DNA from 2 places in the Clostridium sp. SHJSY1 genome. Region 2 is predicted to be linked to the other one. Evidence: predicted binding sites of a transcription regulator. Region 2 holds the regulator's gene; the other holds the start of a gene.

Region 1 (10,460 bases), on a different contig from region 2:
GTTAGGAGCTGAAGTTCATATAGTTTATAGAAGAAGTGAATCAGAATTACCTGCAAGAGCTGAAGAAGTACATCATGCTAAAGAAGAGGGTATTATATTTAATTTACTTACAAATCCAACAGAAATTTTTCAAGATGAAAAAGGCTGGGTTAATGGAATGAAATGCGTTAAGATGAAATTAGGAGAATCAGATGAATCTGGAAGGAGAAGGCCAGAAGTTATTGAAGGGTCAGATTTTATTTTAGATGTAGATACAGTAATAATGTCTTTAGGAACTTCACCAAATCCATTAATAGCTTCAACTACTAAGGGATTAGATATAAATAAAAGGCAGTGTATTATTGCTTCAGATGATACAGGATTGACTTCAAGGGAAGGTGTATTTGCTGGTGGAGATGCAGTAACAGGAGCTGCAACAGTAATTTTAGCAATGGGAGCAGGAAAGAAAGCAGCAATTGGAATTCATAATTATCTTTTAAACAAAAATCATTAAAATGGAGATTTTTAAAATAGAAAAAAGTAGATTTCGTGTAGAGCAACGCGAAATCTACTTTTTTGTATAAAGCTATAAATACTAAACTAAAATTTTCTATTACTAATAACTGAGTTTACATTATTGATTAGTTCTTTTGAATTTTTATATGGTTTATTAGTTGTTTGGCCTGTAGCATCTTCTTGTATATCTACTACAAGTAAGGCTTTGTTTCTATTTAAATTTTTTTATGTAGCATATGCTTTTTCGTTTTCTAGTTTTAAATCTCAAATATCAATTATCAAAGTATAATTGATATTTATTGTTAAATAATATTAAGTGTGTGATATAATTATAATTAAAAGAAGAAAGAAAAGGTGAGTTTATGGATTATGATAATGTAGTATTTAAGGAAGACAAGATAATACTAGAAGGTGTGAAAAATTTTAATATAAAGCAAATAGTAGAATGTGGGCAGTGCTTCAGATGGGAAAAAGTCGAGGAATTAAATTATATTGGAGTAGCTTATGGAAGAGTGATTGAGGTTATTCAGAAAAAAGATATAGTTACAATATTAAATAGTAATGAAGAAGATTTTAAAAATATATGGTTAAGTTATTTTGATTTAGAAAGAGATTATAGCGATGTGAAAAAATCTTTAGCTAATGATGAAATATTAAGTAAAAGTGTTGAGTATGGATATGGAATTAGACTTTTAAATCAAGAGCATTTTGAAATTTTAATAAGCTTTATAATTTCTGCTAGAAATAGCATCCCATCTATATCAAAAACAATTAAAAAGATATCAGAAAAATGGGGAAATCCAATAGAGTATAAAGGAAAGAAATATTATACATTTCCTACTCCTGCTGAATTTAAAGATGCTACATTAGAAGAAATTCAAGAAACAGGAGCATCTTTTAGAAGTAAATACATATTAGATACAATAAGTAATGTAAATAATGCTAAAAAGTTAGGAGAATATGATTTAGATTACATAGCAAGCTTATCTGCAGATGAATGTCATGAAGAATTACAAAAATTCAAAGGTGTAGGAGCAAAAGTAGCAGATTGTATTATGCTATTTTCTATGAAAAAGTATTCTGCTTTCCCTGTAGATGTGTGGGTAAAGAGAGCTATGATGCATTTTTATAATGCAGAGGAAGGTTCGCTGAATAAAATAAGAATATTTGCAAGAAACAAATTTGGTGAGTCAGCAGGATTTGCACAACAATATCTTTTCTATTATGCTAGAGAGAATAAGATAAGTGTGGATTAAAATTACTTAAAAGGTATATTTCGTATAGAGTAATACGAAATATACCTTTTTTATTCATAAATGCTAAAAAGAAATTGAGTATTATTGGTAGAATAAATTTTATATTTAAACACAGTCTAATAATAATTAGCGCAATTGTTTTGGAGGTATTATGAAACTATTAAAAAAGGCATTTATGATTATAATAATTACAACAATAACTATTACATTGGTAAGTAATATTCAAATTGATATATCAGCTAAGGCCAATTGCGATAGCAATAATAGAAAGGTAACTAATATTGCAGTAATAGTGCGTAGTTTTAGTGATCCATTTAACTTATCCCTTAAACAGAGTTTTGAGGAGATTCAGAAAGAAAATGAAGATAAAGTCAAGTTTACTATTTTTGATGGACAAAATAATATAAATACACAAAATCAAATAATAGATTCTATAGTACAAAATAATGAAAATGATATTGAGCTTTTAATAGTAAATTTAGCTGATGTAGCAGAAAATTCAGTGAAAGAGGTTATTAATAAAACTAAGCCAGAAAATATTCCACTAGTATTATTACAAGTTGCGCCTGAAACAATATTAAAAGTTCCTAAATATAATAGAGTTGTTTTTGTAGCAGGCAATTCGGAACGAGCTGGTATTTCACAAGGTAAGATTCTTATTGATTTATGGAATACAAATAAAAAAGTTATAGATAAAAATAATGATAATGTTATGGAGTATATTATGTTAAAGGGGAAAGCTGAAAGTGAACCTGAAATTCAAAGAACAAAAAGTTCCATTGCAACACTAAAAAATTCTGGAATAAAAATTCAGGAGTTGGCAAGTGTAAATGCCAATTGGTCTAAAGATTTAGCTAAAAATTATTTTGAAAACTTATTTATCAAATATGGAGATAAAATTGAAGTAGTAATTGGAAATAATGATGCTATGGCAATAGGTGTAACTGAAATATTACAAAAGTATGGATATAATAAAGGTGATAAATCAAAATATATAACAGTTATTGGAGTTGATGGGACTCAAGAGGCTAAAGATTTAGTTGATAAAGGATTTATGGCAGGTACTGTTATTCAAGACATAAAACCATTTGCTGAACAAATGTACAATGTAGGAATGAACTTAGTTAATTATGTAGATCCTCTAAAAAATACAAATTTAAAATTTAAAGATGGAGAAATTATAGTCACACTCCCTTATGAAGCTTATATAGGAAGAACTAAATCTCCCTAATAAGTTTACTTGTAGTAACTTTTGAAGTAACTAATTTATATAATATATAATTGATTAATTATTTTAGAGGACAATAATGTTAACTAGTAAGAAGTTTATGCAACAATCACTTGAATTACATCTTTTTTTTGGAAGAATTATGAAGGAACATTCATTCTTTTTAGAAGCTAGTTTCACACCAAAAGATTCAAAGTATATCAATGAGGCAGATATGTTCAGAATGGAATTTGACGAACTTTTAGATGATGTCATCTCTATTTCTGATGGAATTATAAGTAACGAAGTATTACAATCCAATGAAGTAATAACACCTTACACATTAGAAGCAGAACAGGCATCCTCATATTTTACAGGGATAAAGATACCAACAGATTTAACTAAATTAGAAACCCAATTAATGGGTGAATATTTAATTAGAGATAATCATAATAAAAATGATTCCATTGAACGAAAAGTATTTGATATTAATAACAGAGCAATTAGACTTATTAGAGGAATAATAAACTTTAAAAACAAATTACTATCAGATGTTTTATTATGTAAGGTGTTTACTGTCAGTTATCCTTTACTTATAGATCACATTTTAAGAGAAGCAAAACTTTATTATACTTTTGTTAAAAGATTGCAAGATGGTGAAGAAATTGATTTAGAGAGAGAACAGTATAATCAAGAAGCTTTTTGGAATAGGATTATGGCAGAGCATTCAAAATTTATTCGTGGACTTCTTGATCCAACTGAGGACGAATTAATAAATATGGCCAATAATTTTGGTCATCAATTTGATGAGTTAACAAGAGATGCAAAAGAAGCTATAAAACATTCAATGCCAATTTCTAAAGTCACAAATGACAGTTATAAAGCAACTATAGCAATAAGAAAGTTTAATCAACAGGGTACACAAGGAATATTAGAATGTAAAGTTAAATCTATAATAATTCCATTATTAGGTGATCATGTGTTACGTGAATCAAATCATTATTTAAGATTACTAAAAATATTTAGAAAAGATATAGATATGGAGTAGAAAAAACTAAAATTGAAAAGTATTACCATAATATAGAAAGTGTTTTAAGTCTTAAGAAATTTAGAAAAAAGGAATAGACTAAATGAAACATTATTTTTTCATTTAGTCTATTTTTATGAGTTAAGAAATAATATATTTAATTCAAGTTATGGGAATAATGATAAAAAATTATTATCAATGTAATGATAGTAATAGGTAGAATATCTTCATAGGAGCATAAAAATATTAAAATGTTGAGTATAAATAATAAAGACTATATAATGGAAGATAAAATAAGGTGGGATGGGGGAATAAATATTGGATGAAAAAACAATAGTAATAAGACTAAGTATAGCATTCTTATTAGGAGCAATAATTGGATTAGAACGAGATTTAACAAATAAAACCATAGGAATAAAAACCCACGTAATGGTATCATTAGGATCAGCGTTAACTATGATATTTGGCATATATATGTCTCAAGGAAACAACTTAATTGATCCAACAAGAATTTCAGCACAAGTAGTATCTGGAATAGGATTTTTAGGAGCTTTATGTGTATTAAAAGACCGTAATAACACCATATTAGGATTAACTACAGCATCATCTATATGGGTAATGGCTTGTATAGGAATTGCTGTTGGAGGGGGATTTATCCTTGGAGCTGTAACTACAACAGTTTTTATATTAATAAATCTTATATTAGTTCCAAAAATAAAAAGAATAATTAAAAAAAGTGCTATATATAAGAGAGGACATGATGATTCTGAAGAATAGATTATTATAAAGTTATTTCTAATATCAACCTATTTAGAGTGTTACAAGATTAAGTAAGCAGTAATGGATATATATTGATTTATTGCTGCTTATTTCTATCCTTTTCGCCTAGCGGATTTTGATTTTTTTATTGGTATATATAAATCTGAGGGATGATCTTTAATAAAATTTAAGTAGCGTTTAATCTTTTCTTCTTTTTTTAATCTTTCAATAGTATAAAGTCTATAAGAAAGTTCTTTATTTGTGTAAAGAGCATGGATTTGACGATGACAAGTTTTGCATAAAAAAGCTATATGAGAATCCTTTCCACCTTTTTCTACAGGGATTAGATGATGCTTGGTTACTTCTGATATTTCTCTTTCACAAAGCTCACATTTATAATTTTTATTCATAAAATACTCACCCTAAATAATAGAATTATAATTGGGGAGATTATATCATTTTTAAATGAAAAAATCAAAGTTTGGAGGAGAGATTATGTTTCAATTTGAGACCCAGTTAGATAAATTAAAACATGAGGTGCTTACAGCAGTAGCAAAGTTAGCAAAAGAGGACAAGCTAACTAAGGAAGAGATTGAAAAGATTCCTTATGAAGTTATAAAAGGAGATGTAGCCATGTATAGATGTTGTGTCTATAAGGAAAGGGCTATTGTATTGGAGAGAGCAAAATTAGCTTCTGGTTTCTTAGCAAATGGATATGCTGCACATGAAGAGTTTGTAGATATAACTTCAGATGAGCAAATTGTATATGTTATAGAAGCTGCTTGTGATAAGTGTCCGATAAATAAATATAATGTAACTGATTCATGTAGAAATTGTATAGCACATAGATGCCAAAAAGCTTGCAATTTTGGAGCAATAAGCTATGTGGCAGGAAGAGCATATATCAATCAAGAACTTTGTAAAGAATGTGGTATGTGTCAAAAGTCTTGTCCTTATGATGCCATTTCTGAAGTTATGAGGCCTTGTAAAAGAGTATGTCCAACTGGAGCCTTAGATGTAAATACTGAAAATAGAAGAGCTATGATTAAGGAAGAAAAGTGCGTAAATTGTGGTGCATGTATGTCAGCATGTCCGTTTGGAGCTATATCAGATAAGAGTTTAATTGTTCCAGTTACCAAATCTCTAGTAAATAAAAATAAGCTATATGCAGTAGTTGCTCCAGCTATAACAGGGCAATTTGGAGTAAAGGTATCTTATGGCCAAATTAAAAATGCAATTAAAAAGATAGGTTTTGCTGATATGGTAGAAGCAGCTTGTGGAGCTGATGCTGTTACTGTTCATGAAAGCAATGAATTTATAGAGAGAATGGAAAATGAAGATTTATATATGACAAATTCATGTTGTCCAGGATTTTTAAATTATATAGAAAAAATGTTTCCAAATGAAAAAGCTAATATATCAGGAACTGTTTCTCCTATGATTGCTACAGGAAGGTATATTAAAAAATGTGACACTAGAGCAAAAGTTGTATTTATAGGACCTTGTACAGCTAAAAAGGGGGAGGTAGTTAGAGAAGAAGTTAAAGATGCAATTGATTATGTGCTAACATTTGAAGAACTCATTGCTCTTTTTGATGCTTTTCAGATTGAGGTAGAAAGTTGTGAGGAAGAGGTTGTTGAAGATGCATCTATATTTGGACGAGGATTTGGAGCAGCTGGAGGGTTGACAGCAGCTATTGAGAATTACATGAAAGAAAGTGGAATAGATATAGAATTCAACCCTATTAAAGTATCAGGAAGTGATGAGATTAAAAAGACCATGAAGCTTGCCAATATAGGTAGACTTAATGGGAACTTCATAGAAGGAATGATGTGTGAAGGCGGATGTATAAATGGTGCAGGTACTATAGCTCCATACCAAAAAGCTAAAGGTATATTTAATAAGATGAATGTAAAAGCTAAGAAGAAAACAGTGCTTTCTAACGACAATTTAAAGAAATATAAGGAAATAAATTTAGAAGCTGGAAGAGTAAAAAAATCAGAAAATTAAAAATAGAAGAAAAATGGAGTAAATATTAATATAACTAAGAAAAATTAATATAATTAGCTATAATATATAAATTTAAAGGAATAATAGCAAAGGGAATATTTGAATATTATGGATAGAGGATATATTATAATTGTATTAGCACTCATTGATAGTGAGTGCTAATACAAAATTCATATAATAATTCTATAGAATTATTAATAATCTTAATCTAATTAGCTTAAGACGATATAAAGTAAATAAAAACAAAATTATATAAATAATTAAAGGAGGGTTTTTTATGAATATCAAACCACTTGGAGAAAGAGTAGTAATTAAAAAACTAGAAGCAGAGGAAACTACTAAAAGCGGAATTGTATTAACAGGTACAGCAAAGGAAAGACCACAAGAAGCTGAAGTAGTTGCAGTTGGACCTGGAGCTATAGTAGATGGCAAAAGGGTTGAAATGGAAGTTAAAGTTGGAGATAAAGTATTATATTCTAAGTATGCAGGATCAGAAGTTAAAGTTTCTGGAGAAGAATATACTATATTAAAACAAGATGATATTTTAGCGATAGTTGAGTAGGAGGGATTTAGAAATGGCAAAATCATTAAAATTTGGTGAAGACGCAAGAAGAGCAATGCAAATAGGTGTTGATAAATTAGCTGATACAGTAAAGGTTACTTTAGGACCAAAAGGAAGAAATGTAGTATTGGATAAGAAGTTTGGTGCACCTTTAATAACAAATGATGGTGTTTCAATAGCTAGAGAAATAGAATTAGAAGATCCATATGAAAATATGGGGGCACAACTTGTAAAAGAAGTTGCTACTAAAACAAATGATGTTGCTGGTGATGGAACTACAACAGCTACTCTTTTAGCTCAAGCTATCATAAGAGAAGGTCTTAAAAATGTAACAGCAGGAGCTAATCCAATATTAATTAGAAATGGTATAAGAAAAGCTGTTGAAAAAGCAGTTGAAGAAATTCAAGGAATTTCAAAACCAGTAGCTGGGAAAGAAGACATAGCTAGAGTTGCAGCTATTTCAGCATCAGATGAAGAAATAGGTAAGTTAATAGCTGATGCTATGGAGAAGGTTGGAAATGAAGGCGTAATTACTATTGAAGAATCTAAATCAATGGGAACTGAATTAGATGTAGTTGAAGGTATGCAATTTGATAGAGGATATGTATCACCTTATATGTCAACAGATATGGAAAAGATGGAAGCTTCATTAGATAGTCCATACATTTTAATAACTGATAAGAAAATTTCAAATATACAAGAAATACTGCCAGTATTAGAACAAATAGTTCAAACAGGTAAAAAGTTATTAATTATAGCTGAAGATATAGAAGGTGAAGCTATGGCTACACTTGTAGTTAATAAGTTAAGAGGAACATTTACTTGTGTTGCAGTTAAAGCTCCAGGCTTTGGTGATAGAAGAAAAGAAATGCTTCAAGATATAGCTATCTTAACTGGTGGAGAAGTAATATCAGAAGAACTTGGAAGAGATCTTAAAGAAGTAACTTTAGAAATGCTAGGTCAAGCTGAAAGTGTTAAAGTTACAAAAGAAAATACAACAATTGTAAATGGTAAGGGTAGTTCACCTGCTATAAAAGAAAGAATTGGCTTAATAAAGAATCAAATAGAAGAAACAACTTCAGAATTTGATAAAGAAAAGCTACAAGAAAGATTAGCTAAACTTGCTGGAGGAGTTGCAGTAATTAAAGTTGGAGCAGCTACAGAAACAGAACTTAAAGAGAGAAAGCTTAGAATTGAAGATGCTTTAAATGCAACAAAAGCAGCAGTAGAAGAAGGTATTGTACCAGGTGGTGGAACTGCATATGTTAATGTAATAAATGAAGTAGCAAAATTAACTTCAGATGTTCCAGATGCACAAGTTGGTATTAATATAATTGTTAGAGCATTAGAAGAACCAATGAGACAAATAGCTGTAAATGCAGGCGTTGAAGGTTCTGTTATAATAGAAAAAGTTAAGAATAGTGAAGTTGGAATGGGATACGATGCATTATATGGAGACTATAAGAACATGATAAAAGCTGGTATAGTTGATCCTACTAAGGTAACAAGATCAGCACTTCAAAATGCAGCATCAGTAGCATCAACATTCTTAACAACAGAAGCAGCAGTTGCTGATATTCCACAAAAGGAAACTCCAATGCCAGGTGGAGCTCCAGGAATGGAAGGAATGTACTAAAATAATTAATACAAAAAATCTCGTGATGAAATTTTCATTACGAGATTTTTTTGTTTTTCTTCAGAAATTTGAAAGAATTATAGGAAGTTTTTTGTAAAAAATACCTTGTATAATTAGTTATTGTAAGAGGGATTGAGGAGGAGAAGTATATGACGTGAAAAAGATAATGCTTTTTATTATGATTGTTGCAACTATAGGTTTAGTAATAAAAGCAACAACAGGTAGCAATACTTACACAGAAGATAAAAATTATAACATAAATGAAAAAATATTTAAGTTTCTTCAAAGTGATGAGAATCGTAAGTATGTATATTCTAAGGCAATAAAATTGAATAAGGGTAATTCTGCTAATACTTGTGTTTATTTTTTAGCTGAATTATTAAAGGATGCATTTGCATTTTTTCTTAGAAAAAGTTAATTGAAAGATTCTATTCTTGATATGTATAATAGGGGAAGAGGGGGGATATTATGACTAAATTTAATGTTTTAATTGTAGATGATGAATATGAAATAAGAGAAGCTGTTGAAATATATTTAAAAAATGAAGGGATAAAAGTATTTCATGCAGGAGATGGAATAGAAGCTTTAAAGGTACTTGAAATGAAGGAGATTCACCTTATATTAATGGATTTAATGATGCCTAAAATGGATGGCATTAAAGCAACATTTAAAATCAGGGAAAGCAAAAACATTCCTATAGTAATGCTTTCAGCAAAATCAGAGGATACTGATAAAATATTAGGACTTAATATAGGTGCTGATGATTATATAACGAAACCGTTTAACCCTATGGAATTAGTGGCTAGGGTTAAGTCTCAATTAAGAAGATATACAAGTTTGGGGCAATATGATGAACAGGTTGAAGATGAGATAAATATAAGGGGTCTTATATTAAACAAAAACTCAAAGACTATAACAGTGGATGATAAGGAAAAGAGCTTAACATCCTTAGAGTATAAGATATTAGAACTATTAATGACCAATAAGGGGAGAGTTTTTTCTATTGAAGAAATATATGAAAGGGTATGGGATGAGCCATTTCATAATTCTGAAAATACTGTGTCAGTTCACATAAGAAGAATAAGGGAAAAGATTGAAATCAACCCAAGAGAGCCAAATTATTTGAAGGTGGTGTGGGGAATTGGCTATAAAATTGAAAAATAAATATACTATTGTAATAGTTTTTCTTATATCAGCTTATATCTGTGGAATTTCAGTATTATCAGTAAGTGACTTGATAAAGAACAGAGAATATTTGAAAGTAGATTCTTACTTTGAATGTTCTCAGTTTAAAAGGGATTTAGGTAGCTATTTTAATAATATTAGATATCTTGATGAAGTGTATAAGGACTACTCATTAAAATCAGATGATGATAAGGTTACAAAGAGCGAGTTAACATTGTCTAAGACTTTATATGAAACTAATTTGAGTAGGTGGGAAGATGAAATAATTGATAAGTATAAATATCAGATATTAAATTCAGCTCAAGCTCAAAATAGTAATGAAA
Region 2 (10,460 bases):
AGAAAAACAGCTTTAATATATGAATAATGATAGAAAGCAATACATAAGAAACTTTTCAATAGTTGCCCATATTGATCATGGTAAGTCTACGTTAGCAGATAGATTATTAGAAGCAACAGGAACATTAACACAAAGAGAGATGGAAGCACAAGTTTTAGATAATATGGAACTTGAAAGAGAAAGAGGAATAACTATAAAATCACAAGCGGCAAGGCTTGTTTATAAGAGAGAAAATGGAGAAGAATACATTCTAAATCTTATAGATACTCCAGGACATGTGGATTTTACATATGAAGTTTCAAGAAGTTTGGCAGCTTGTGAAGGTGCATTGCTTGTAGTAGATGCCACTCAAGGTATTCAGGCACAAACTCTAGCAAATTGTTATTTGGCTTTAGATAATGATTTGGAAATTGCTCCTGTTATTAATAAGATTGATTTACCTTCTCAAAGAGCGGTTGAAGTAAAGAAAGAAATAGAAGATGTTATAGGAATTGAAGCAGAGAGTGCACCTATGATATCAGCAAAAACAGGATTGAATATACCAGATGTATTAGAAGAAATAGTTGATAGACTTCCACCTCCAGAGGGAGATGAGGAAGCTCCATTAAAGGCATTAATCTTCGATTCTTATTATGATAGCTACAAGGGAGTTGTATGTTATGTAAGAATAAAGGATGGAAAAGTTAAGCCTGGAACAAAGATAAAATTAATGGCAACAAATAAGGTGTATGAAGTAGTTGAAGTTGGAGTATTTACTCCAAAGTTAATGCCAATTTCTGAACTAAGTGCTGGAGATGTTGGATATGTAACAGGTTCGATTAAGAATGTAAGAGATGCTAGAGTTGGAGATACCATAACAGAAGCAGATAGGCCTACAAAAAAGGCACTTCCAGGATATAAGCCAGCCGTACCTATGGTTTATTCAGGAATATATCCTGTAGATGGAGCAAAATATGATGAACTTAAAGAAGCACTTGAAAAGTTACAAATTAATGATGCTGCACTAAACTTTGAACCAGAAACATCAGTTGCATTAGGATTTGGATTTAGGTGTGGATTCCTTGGATTATTACATATGGAAATAATTCAAGAAAGAATAGAAAGAGAATTTAACTTAGATATTATTACAACTGCACCATCAGTTATATATAAGGTTGCAAAGACTGATGGAGAGAAGTTTGATATTACAAACCCTACAAACCTTCCGGCTGCAACAGAAATTGATTATATGGAAGAACCAGTAGTTAAAGCTTCTATTATAGCTCCAACAGAATATGTAGGTGCTGTAATGGAACTATGTCAAGAGAGAAGAGGTACATATATTGACATGCAATATATGGAGGAGACAAGAGCTGTTATAAATTATGATATACCTTTAAATGAAATAGTTTATGATTTCTTTGATACTTTAAAATCAAGAACTAGAGGGTATGCATCTTTGGATTATGAGTTTAAGGGATATGTAAAAACAGAGTTAGTTAAACTTGATATACTATTAAATGGGGATATAGTGGATGCATTGTCTATGATAGTACCAAAAGAAAGAGCTTATCATAAAGGTAGAGGAATAGCTGAAAAGCTTAAAGAAATCATACCAAGACAAATGTTTGAAGTTCCAATACAGGCTGCAGTAGGAGCAAAGGTTATAGCTAGAGAAACTGTTAAAGCTATGAGAAAAGACGTACTTGCTAAGTGTTATGGTGGAGATATTTCTAGAAAGAAGAAACTTTTAGAGAAGCAAAAAGAAGGTAAAAAGAGAATGAGACAAGTTGGATCTGTAGAGGTTCCACAAGAAGCATTTATGGCAGTACTAAAGGTTGATTAATTTGAAGCATAAGGAACAATGGGAAAATCAAGGTAATGGTTTTGTAAAAATGTTAATTTAGAGTGTTATTTAAGATTTATTTAAGAAATATTTTGCTTGAAATAAGTTATAATTACCTTAAGAATCATAGAAAAATTGTATATTGAATAACAGGGGGATATTATGTTTTTAAATGAATTAAAAGAAAATGAAGCAAAAGCGTTTATTAATTTAGTTAATAAATTTGCAAATATTGATGAAGTATTTGCTAAAGAAGAAAAAGAATTAATTGAAGATTACTTAGAAGAATTAAATCTAGATAAAAATTCAATAAATTCAATGGAACTTGAAGATATAATGAAAGAATTGAAAAATTCTTCTAATAGAACAAAGTCAATAGTTTATTTTGAACTTGTAGGATTAGCACTAGTAGATGGTGAGTATGGAGAAAAAGAAGTTGATTTCTTAGATGAAATAGCTGTAAATTTAGATATTAGAAGAGCTAAAAAGATTGCTTTTGCAAACTATTTCTATAACTTTAAAGAAGTATATGATTTTTCAGTTGTAGAGGCAGAAAGTAAAATACAATTATTAAAAGAAGAAGCCGAATTATTGTTATCATAAATTTGTAAATTTAGAGGGGATTTTAATCTCCTCTTTTTTTGTGTAAATTAAAAAAAGTTGAGAATGGAGATTTTTATGAAGGAAGTAGCATTATACATACATATCCCTTTTTGCAAGCAAAAATGTTTTTATTGTGATTTTCCATCTTATGCATGCAAAGATAATTTAATGAAAGGTTATATAGATGCATTATGCAAAGAAATTCAAGAAAAATGCAGAGGATATATTATAAAAAGTTTATTTATAGGAGGTGGTACTCCATCGTATTTGGATGAAGAATCATTAAAAAAATTGATGGATGTTATATGCAATTTAAAATTTAATAAAAATGCTGAAAAATCTATGGAGTGTAATCCTGGTACAGTAAATAGGAAGAAGCTTGAAATAATAAAATTAGGTGGAATTAATAGATTAAGTTTTGGATTACAAACCACAAAAAATAAATTGCTAAAAAAGATAGGAAGAATTCATAGTTATGAAGAATTTAAAGATAATTATTATCTAGCTAGAGAAATTGGTTTTAAGAATATAAATGTGGATATGATGTTTGGATTACCAGAACAAGATATAAATGATTGGCTTAGTAGTTTAGAAGAAATAATTAATTTAGAGCCAGAACATGTTTCAAGTTATAGTTTAATTATAGAAGAAGGTACAGCATTTAATAAGTTGTATGAAGAAGGTGAATTATCTCTTCCATCAGAAGATGAAGAAAGGGATATGTATAAAACAGGAAAAGAAATGTTGATAGCAAATGGATATTATCAATATGAAATATCTAATTTTGCAAAAGAAAAAAAAGAATGTATTCATAATGAAGTTTACTGGCAGTGTAAAGAATATATAGGGGTGGGAGTATCATCAAGTTCATTTGTGAATAATAAAAGAATAAAAAATATTGATAGTATTTCTGAATATATAAAAAGGATAAATAGAAATGAATCAGTAATAGAAGAAGAATATGAAAATACTTTAGAAGACAATATAGAGGAATTCATGTTTATGGGATTAAGGATGATTAAAGGTATTGATGAGAATGAATTTCTTGGAAGGTTTGGAGTGGAAATCGATTCACTATACAAAAAAGTTATAGATAAGAATATTAAATTAGGTTTATTAATTAGAGAAGGTGGAAAAATATATTTAACTAGTTTGGGCATTGAAGTATCTAATCTAGTTATGAGTGATATGATATTGTAAAAAGGTGAAAAAAGAAGTAAAGAGAAGGAAAAGTAATTTAATTAGTTGAAATTGGCTTTTATAAAAGAAAGCTGAAAATATTGATAATTGACAAAAAAAAAAAGAAATAATATATTTATTACATAGTCATTAGCACTCGATTATAGTGAGTGCTAACAAAAAGAGGTGAGGGTATGGCTATTGATGGAAGAAAGATAAGGATCCTTGAAGCTATAATTAATGACTATATTAACACTGGAGAACCTGTTGGTTCAAGAACAATAGCTAAAAAGTATGATTTAGGTGTTGGATCTGCAACTATAAGAAATGAAATGTCTGATTTGGAGGATATGGGATATCTAGAGCAACCTCATACTTCAGCAGGCAGAATACCTTCAAGTAAAGGCTATAGATTATATGTAGATAATTTAATGCAAAAATCCATGCTATCAGTGGAAGAAGAGTTGCAAATCAAAAAATATATTATAGATAGTGCCATGCTAGAAGTTGATAAAATTGTTAAACAAGCAAGTACATTGCTTTCAGAACTAACTAATTTAACTTGTGTAGTTCAAACACCATCTGTAATGAGAAGTTATATAAAATCAGTACAATTACTTATGGTAGATGAGCATAATTTGATTTCCGTAATAGTTACAGATAATGGAGTTATTAAAAATCACAGAATAAGGATGAAAAAGATACCTTCAGTAGAGGAATTACAAGAAATAAATAGAGTAATTAATAGACGTCTTTCAAACCTTACAATTCAAGAGATAAATCTTGAAGTAATTAATAACTTAAAGTGTGATTTAAAGGGATATGATGATTTGTTTAATGCAATTGTTCCAGCATTATATGAAACTTTAAAAGAAGATAATTCTTCTGAAATATTCATGGAAGGAACTACTAATATATTTAACTATCCTGAGTATAACGATATTAATAACGCAAAAGAAATATTAAATCTGTTATACAATAAAGATTATGTAGTTGAACTTATTGCCCCAAAAGGTGATTTGACAATAAAGATTGGTGATGAAAATTATATACCTGAAGCTAAAAATTGTAGCGTAATTTCAGCAGAATACTCATTAGGTGACAGACCAATTGGAACAATAGGGTTAATAGGACCTAGAAGAATTAATTATTCTAGGGTAATAGCTATAATGGCTCAGGTTATGAAAGAGCTGAATGACGCATTAAGAGGTCAAGGATTAGAGTGACAAAATTATAATGAGGTGAGGTGTAGCATTGATTATGGAGGGAAATAAGAAGGAAGAAATTCTAGAAGAAAATAAAGAAGTTAATCAAGTAATAGATGAGAATGATGATACTTTAGAAGTAAATCCAGAAGAAATCTTGACTGAAGAAGAAATTAAAAATGATTCAAAGGAAGATAAAGAGGACGAATTAGATATGCTTAGAAAGAATAAAGATCAAGTTCAAAAGCTAACTAACGAAGTTGAAACTCTAAAGGATAGACTTTTAAGGGTTACAGCAGAATATGAAAATTATAGAAAAAGAACAGTTAAAGAAAAGGAAGGAATATATACAGATGCATGTGCAGATGTAATTAAAGAAGTACTTCCTGTTATAGATAATTTAGAAAGAGCTGTTCAGGCTGATGGTAGTGTAGAAGACCTTAAAAAAGGCATAGAAATGACTATAAAGGGATTAGAAGGATCTTTTGAAAAATTAGGAGTAGAAGAAATTGATGCTTCAGGAGAATTTGATCCAAATTTACATCAAGCAGTAATGCATATAGAAGATGAAAACTTTGATAAAAACTCTATAGCAGAAGTTTTTATGAAAGGGTATAAAAGAGGAGATAAGGTAATTAGACATTCAGTTGTTAAAGTTGCAAATTAATTAATTTAAATTTATATATAAAAATGAATAAGTGATAGAGAAATCTATTTTAAGGAGGAAAATAAATTATGGGAAAAATTATAGGAATTGATTTAGGTACAACAAATTCATGTGTAGCAGTTATGGAAGGTGGAGAACCAGTTGTAATAGCCAACTCAGAAGGGGCTAGAACTACTCCTTCAGTAGTTTCTTTCCAAGCTAATGGAGAAAGATTAGTTGGGCAAGTTGCTAAAAGACAAGCGATAACAAATCCAGATAAAACAATAATATCAATAAAGAGAGAAATGGGTACTAACCATAAAACAAATATTGAAGGTAAGGACTATTCACCTCAAGAAATATCAGCAATGATTCTTCAAAAGATTAAGGCTGATGCAGAAGCATATTTAGGAGAAACAGTTACTCAAGCAGTTATTACTGTTCCAGCTTACTTTAATGATGCTGAAAGACAAGCAACAAAGGATGCTGGTAAGATAGCAGGACTTGAAGTGTTAAGAATAATAAACGAACCAACAGCTGCATCGCTTGCATATGGGTTAGATAAGACTGATCACAGTGAAAAGATTTTAGTATACGATCTAGGTGGTGGTACTTTCGATGTATCTATACTTGAACTTGGTGATGGAGTATTTGAAGTACTATCAACAAATGGTGATACTAAATTAGGTGGAGATGATTTTGATAATAAGATCATGGACTATATAGCTGAAACATTTAAGGCTGAAAATGGAATAGATTTAAGAAATGATAAGATGGCTCTTCAAAGATTAAAAGAAGCAGCTGAAAAAGCTAAGATAGAATTATCTTCATCAACTCAAACAAATATTAACTTACCATTTATCACAGCAGATGCTACTGGTCCAAAGCACATAGATATGAATTTAACTAGAGCTAAATTTAATGAATTAACTCATGACTTAGTTCAAAGATCTGTAGAACCAATGAAGAAAGCATTATCTGATGCTGGACTTTCAATTGGGCAAGTAGATAAAGTTATTTTAGTTGGTGGATCAACAAGAATTCCAGCTGTTCAAGATGCTGTTAAGAACTTTACAGGAAAAGATCCTTCAAAGGGAGTTAATCCAGATGAGTGTGTTGCAATAGGTGCAGCTATTCAAGCAGGTGTGTTAACTGGAGAAGTTAAGGATGTATTATTATTAGATGTTACTCCATTAACACTAGGTATTGAAACTTTAGGTGGGGTTGCTACACCTTTAATAGAAAGAAATACAACTATACCAGCTAAGAAGAGTCAAGTATTCTCAACTGCTGCTGATGGTCAAACTTCAGTTGAAATCCATGTAGTTCAAGGTGAAAGACAAATGGCTGCTGATAATAAAACATTAGGTCAATTCACATTATCAGGAATAGCACCAGCACCAAGAGGAATTCCTCAAATCGAAGTTACATTTGATATAGATGCTAATGGTATTGTTAAAGTATCAGCTATGGATAAAGGAACTGGTAAGGAAGCTAATATAACAATAACTGCTTCAACTAATTTAAGTGACAGTGAAGTAGAGAATGCTGTTAAGGAAGCTGAAAAGTTTGCTGAAGAAGATAAGAAGAGAAAAGAAAAAATAGAAGTTCATAACAATGCAGAACAAGTTATATACCAAACAGAAAAGACTTTAGGTGAACTTGGAGACAAGGTAAGTGCTGAAGATAAGGCTAAGGTAGAAGCTAAACTTGAAGAAGTTAAGAAGATTAAGGATGGAGAAGATTTAGAAGCTATTAAGAAGGCTGTTGATGAGTTAAATCAAGAATTCTATGCAATATCTTCAAAATTATATGCTGATGCTGGGGCACAACCAGGAGCTCAAGGATTTGATCCAAACAACATGGGTGGAGCAAACCAAGGAGCAGCACCAAAGGATGAAAATGTAGTAGATGCAGATTTCAAGGTTGACGAAGATAAGTAGTTGTCAGAAATAGGCTAATCTTATATAATACAAGAGGGAAGGCAGAAAATAAGTCGTCTTCCCTTTTGTTAAGTAAAAATCTTAATATGAATAGCAATATAAATACTAGGTGGTGGAATAAATAGATGGCAAATAAAGACTATTATGAAATCCTAGGGCTACAAAAAGGTGCTAGTGATGATGAAATAAAAAGAGCCTTTAGAAAACAAGCTATAAAGTACCATCCTGACAAGAATCAAGGAAATGCAGAAGCAGAAGCTAAGTTTAAAGAAATTAATGAAGCTTATCAAGTGCTTTCAGATCCTGAAAAGAAATCTCATTATGATCAGTTCGGTACAGCTGATTTTAATGGTGGTGGCTTTGGTTCAGGGGGAGGCTTTGGTGGCTTTGATTTCTCAGATATGGGAGGCTTTGGAGATATTTTTGATACTTTCTTTGGTGGTGGCGGTGGTTCACAAAGAAGAAATGGTCCTAAAAGAGGAAATGACCTTGAATATAGTCTAAATCTGACTTTTGAAGAAGCTATATTTGGTGCTAAAAAGGAAATATCTATTACTAGAAGCGAATCTTGTGAAACTTGTCATGGAAGTGGGGCTGAACCTGGAACTAGTCCAACTACATGTTCACATTGTGGAGGCTCAGGCCAAGTTAGGGTGCAAAGGCAAACTCCTCTTGGAAACTTTGTAAGTACATCAGCTTGTGATAGATGTGGTGGTACAGGTAAGATAGTTGAAAAGCCTTGTCATGATTGTAGAGGAAAAGGTAAGGCTAGAAAGAATAGAAAGATTACTGTTAATATTCCAGCAGGAGTTGACACTGGTAATGTAATGCCTCTAAGAGGGCAAGGTGAACATGGAGAAAATGGTGGTTCACCAGGAGATTTATATATAAGACTAAAGGTTGCTCCTTCTAAGAAATTCACTAGAAAGGGAAATGATATTTACGTTGATGCTCATATTTCTATGGGAAGTGCTACTTTAGGTACAGAAATAAAGGTACCAACAGTAGATGGTGATGTTAAATATGCTATTCCAGAAGGAACTCAATCAGGAACTTTATTTAGATTAAAAGGTAAAGGAGTTCCAAGAGTAAATTCTAGTGGAAGAGGAGATCAATATGTTAAAGTTATAGTTGATATTCCTAAGAATCTTAATGAAAAGCAAAAAGAAGCTTTAAAGGCGTTTATGGAAGCTTCTGGAGAAGAAGTTCCTAAAGAAGAAAAGCATAAAAAGGGTTTTTTTCGTAAATAGAATTAAAACTATCCTAGGGATGTAATATCTTTAGGATAGTTTTTTACATAATTCAATAATTTGGAGGTTTTGCAAGTGGGAAATGTTAAAATAGATAAACCCAATTTGAGTAGAGAATTAATGGTAATTAGTGGAGATATAAATGAAGTTTTAACCAATGAAAGGGAGTTAATAAATAGCATTATAAGTGGCGACTTAGTGGAAGATGTAGAAGAACGAATAGAAGTGAGAGGATCATATTTTAAAAATGTAGTTTTTAGTAATTGTATTTTTAAGGATGTAGATTTATTAGATGTCAAATTTGAAAATTGCGATTTGTCTAATATTGACTTCTCAAATGGAAGTATTCATAGGGTAGAATTTAATAATTGTAAGCTTACTGGTAGTAATTTTGGAGAAAGTAACATACAAAATGTTCTATTTCATGAATCGATTTTGAGATATGGTGATATTGCTTACTGCAAAATTAAAGATGTTGCTTTTTATAATTGTAACTTAGAAGGAACTACTTTTCTAGAAAGTAAATTTAAAAATATAGATTTTAAACAGTGTAAACTAAATGAGGCTGATTTTATGAATACAGAACTTAAAGGAATAGACTTTAGGGATTCAGAAATATCAGCTTTAAATTTAACTGGAAAAGAACTAAAAGGAGCCATAATTTCTCCATCTCAAGCAATGGAAATTGTAGGACTTTTAGGAGTTATAGTCAAATAGGAAACTATAAGAACTATAAAAATAAATTCCATAGTAATTACATTTATTTTTATGGTTATTCTTTAATTTTTCTGAAAAATTGTTTTCAATATTCTTCACCATATATATGGTGAAGAATATGCTGAAAAAAGTGGCATTATATTGACACAATACTTTTCAGAAGTGTAAAATTATATATTAGTCAAGAAAGTGAAGAGAGGAATGTGATTTTTTTGGAAGGAAAATGGATAGAAATTAGAGTTATTACTAAGAGTGAGGCCTTAGAACCTATTTCAGGTATATTTTATAGCCTTGACTGTAAGGGAGTAGCTATCGAGGATCCAGAAGATATATTAGGTAGAGAACAAGGTCCTTTAACTTGGGATTTTGCAGATATAAATGTTTTAGAACATAAGGGGGAAGTAGCTGTAGTTAAAGGATATTTCTCTGAAGAAGATAATATAGAAGAGATATTATCTTACATAAAAGAAAAAGTTGAAGAAATAAAAGCTTTAGGGATAGATATTGGAAAAGGATTAGTAGAATCTGAAGAAATGTTTGAAGAAGATTGGGCTAATACTTGGAAAAAATATTATAAGCCAGCTAAAATAGGTGAAAAGATTATAGTTAAGCCTATTTGGGAAGAATATGAAGAAAAAGAAGGAGATCTTGTTGTAGAACTTGACCCTGGTATGGCATTTGGTACAGGAGATCATGAAACCACAAAAATGTGTATCCAGTCACTAGAGAAATATGTAGAAAAAGATAGCACAGTAATAGATGTAGGTTGTGGCTCAGGAATATTAGCTATAGCAGCTGCAAAGCTTGGGGCTAAAAAAGCAATTGGTGTAGATTTAGATCCAGTTGCAGTAGAATCAGCAATAGAAAATGTAGGGTATAATAACTTAAATAATATAGAAATATTACATGGAAATTTAATAGAAGTAATAGATGGAAAAGCTGATATAGTTGTTGCAAATATATTAGCGGAAATAGTATGTATATTAACAGAAGATGTTAGTAGAGTTCTTATAGAAGGTGGATACTTTATATCATCGGGAATAATTCATGATAGAGTTGAAATGGTAACTAAGAAGTTAGAAGAATGTGGAT

The links. Region 2 encodes HrcA, which represses chaperone genes, less so after heat shock. Its sites were predicted from a motif close to TGTTAGCACTCNNNNNNNNNGAGTGCTAACA; they were not measured.
Region 1: a site for HrcA is predicted at 6,888-6,918, ahead of groES (co-chaperone GroES). Genes of this name have one in related genera too.

Annotation. Positions count from the first base shown of each region.
Region 1 covers NZ_JANDMF010000019.1:72,856-83,315, reverse strand. Annotated here, with positions in the region: gene gltA (NADPH-dependent glutamate synthase) at 1-493, shown strand, start outside; gene NNC19_RS10485 (DNA glycosylase) at 858-1,751, shown strand; gene NNC19_RS10480 (galactose ABC transporter substrate-binding protein) at 1,903-2,982, shown strand; gene NNC19_RS10475 (DUF2935 domain-containing protein) at 3,059-4,006, shown strand; gene NNC19_RS10470 (MgtC/SapB family protein) at 4,304-4,762, shown strand; gene NNC19_RS10465 (HNH endonuclease) at 4,858-5,154, opposite strand; gene NNC19_RS10460 (4Fe-4S dicluster domain-containing protein) at 5,240-6,754, shown strand; gene groES (co-chaperone GroES) at 7,032-7,316, shown strand; gene groL (chaperonin GroEL) at 7,330-8,952, shown strand; gene NNC19_RS10445 (hypothetical protein) at 9,107-9,370, shown strand; gene NNC19_RS10440 (response regulator transcription factor) at 9,421-10,116, shown strand; gene NNC19_RS10435 (HAMP domain-containing sensor histidine kinase) at 10,094-10,460, shown strand, end outside.
Region 2 covers NZ_JANDMF010000001.1:26,466-36,925, reverse strand. Annotated here, with positions in the region: gene lepA (translation elongation factor 4) at 20-1,825, shown strand; gene NNC19_RS00160 (hypothetical protein) at 1,988-2,428, shown strand; gene hemW (radical SAM family heme chaperone HemW) at 2,504-3,628, shown strand; gene hrcA (heat-inducible transcriptional repressor HrcA) at 3,802-4,833, shown strand; gene grpE (nucleotide exchange factor GrpE) at 4,868-5,479, shown strand; gene dnaK (molecular chaperone DnaK) at 5,548-7,401, shown strand; gene dnaJ (molecular chaperone DnaJ) at 7,527-8,651, shown strand; gene NNC19_RS00130 (pentapeptide repeat-containing protein) at 8,727-9,368, shown strand; gene prmA (50S ribosomal protein L11 methyltransferase) at 9,581-10,460, shown strand, end outside.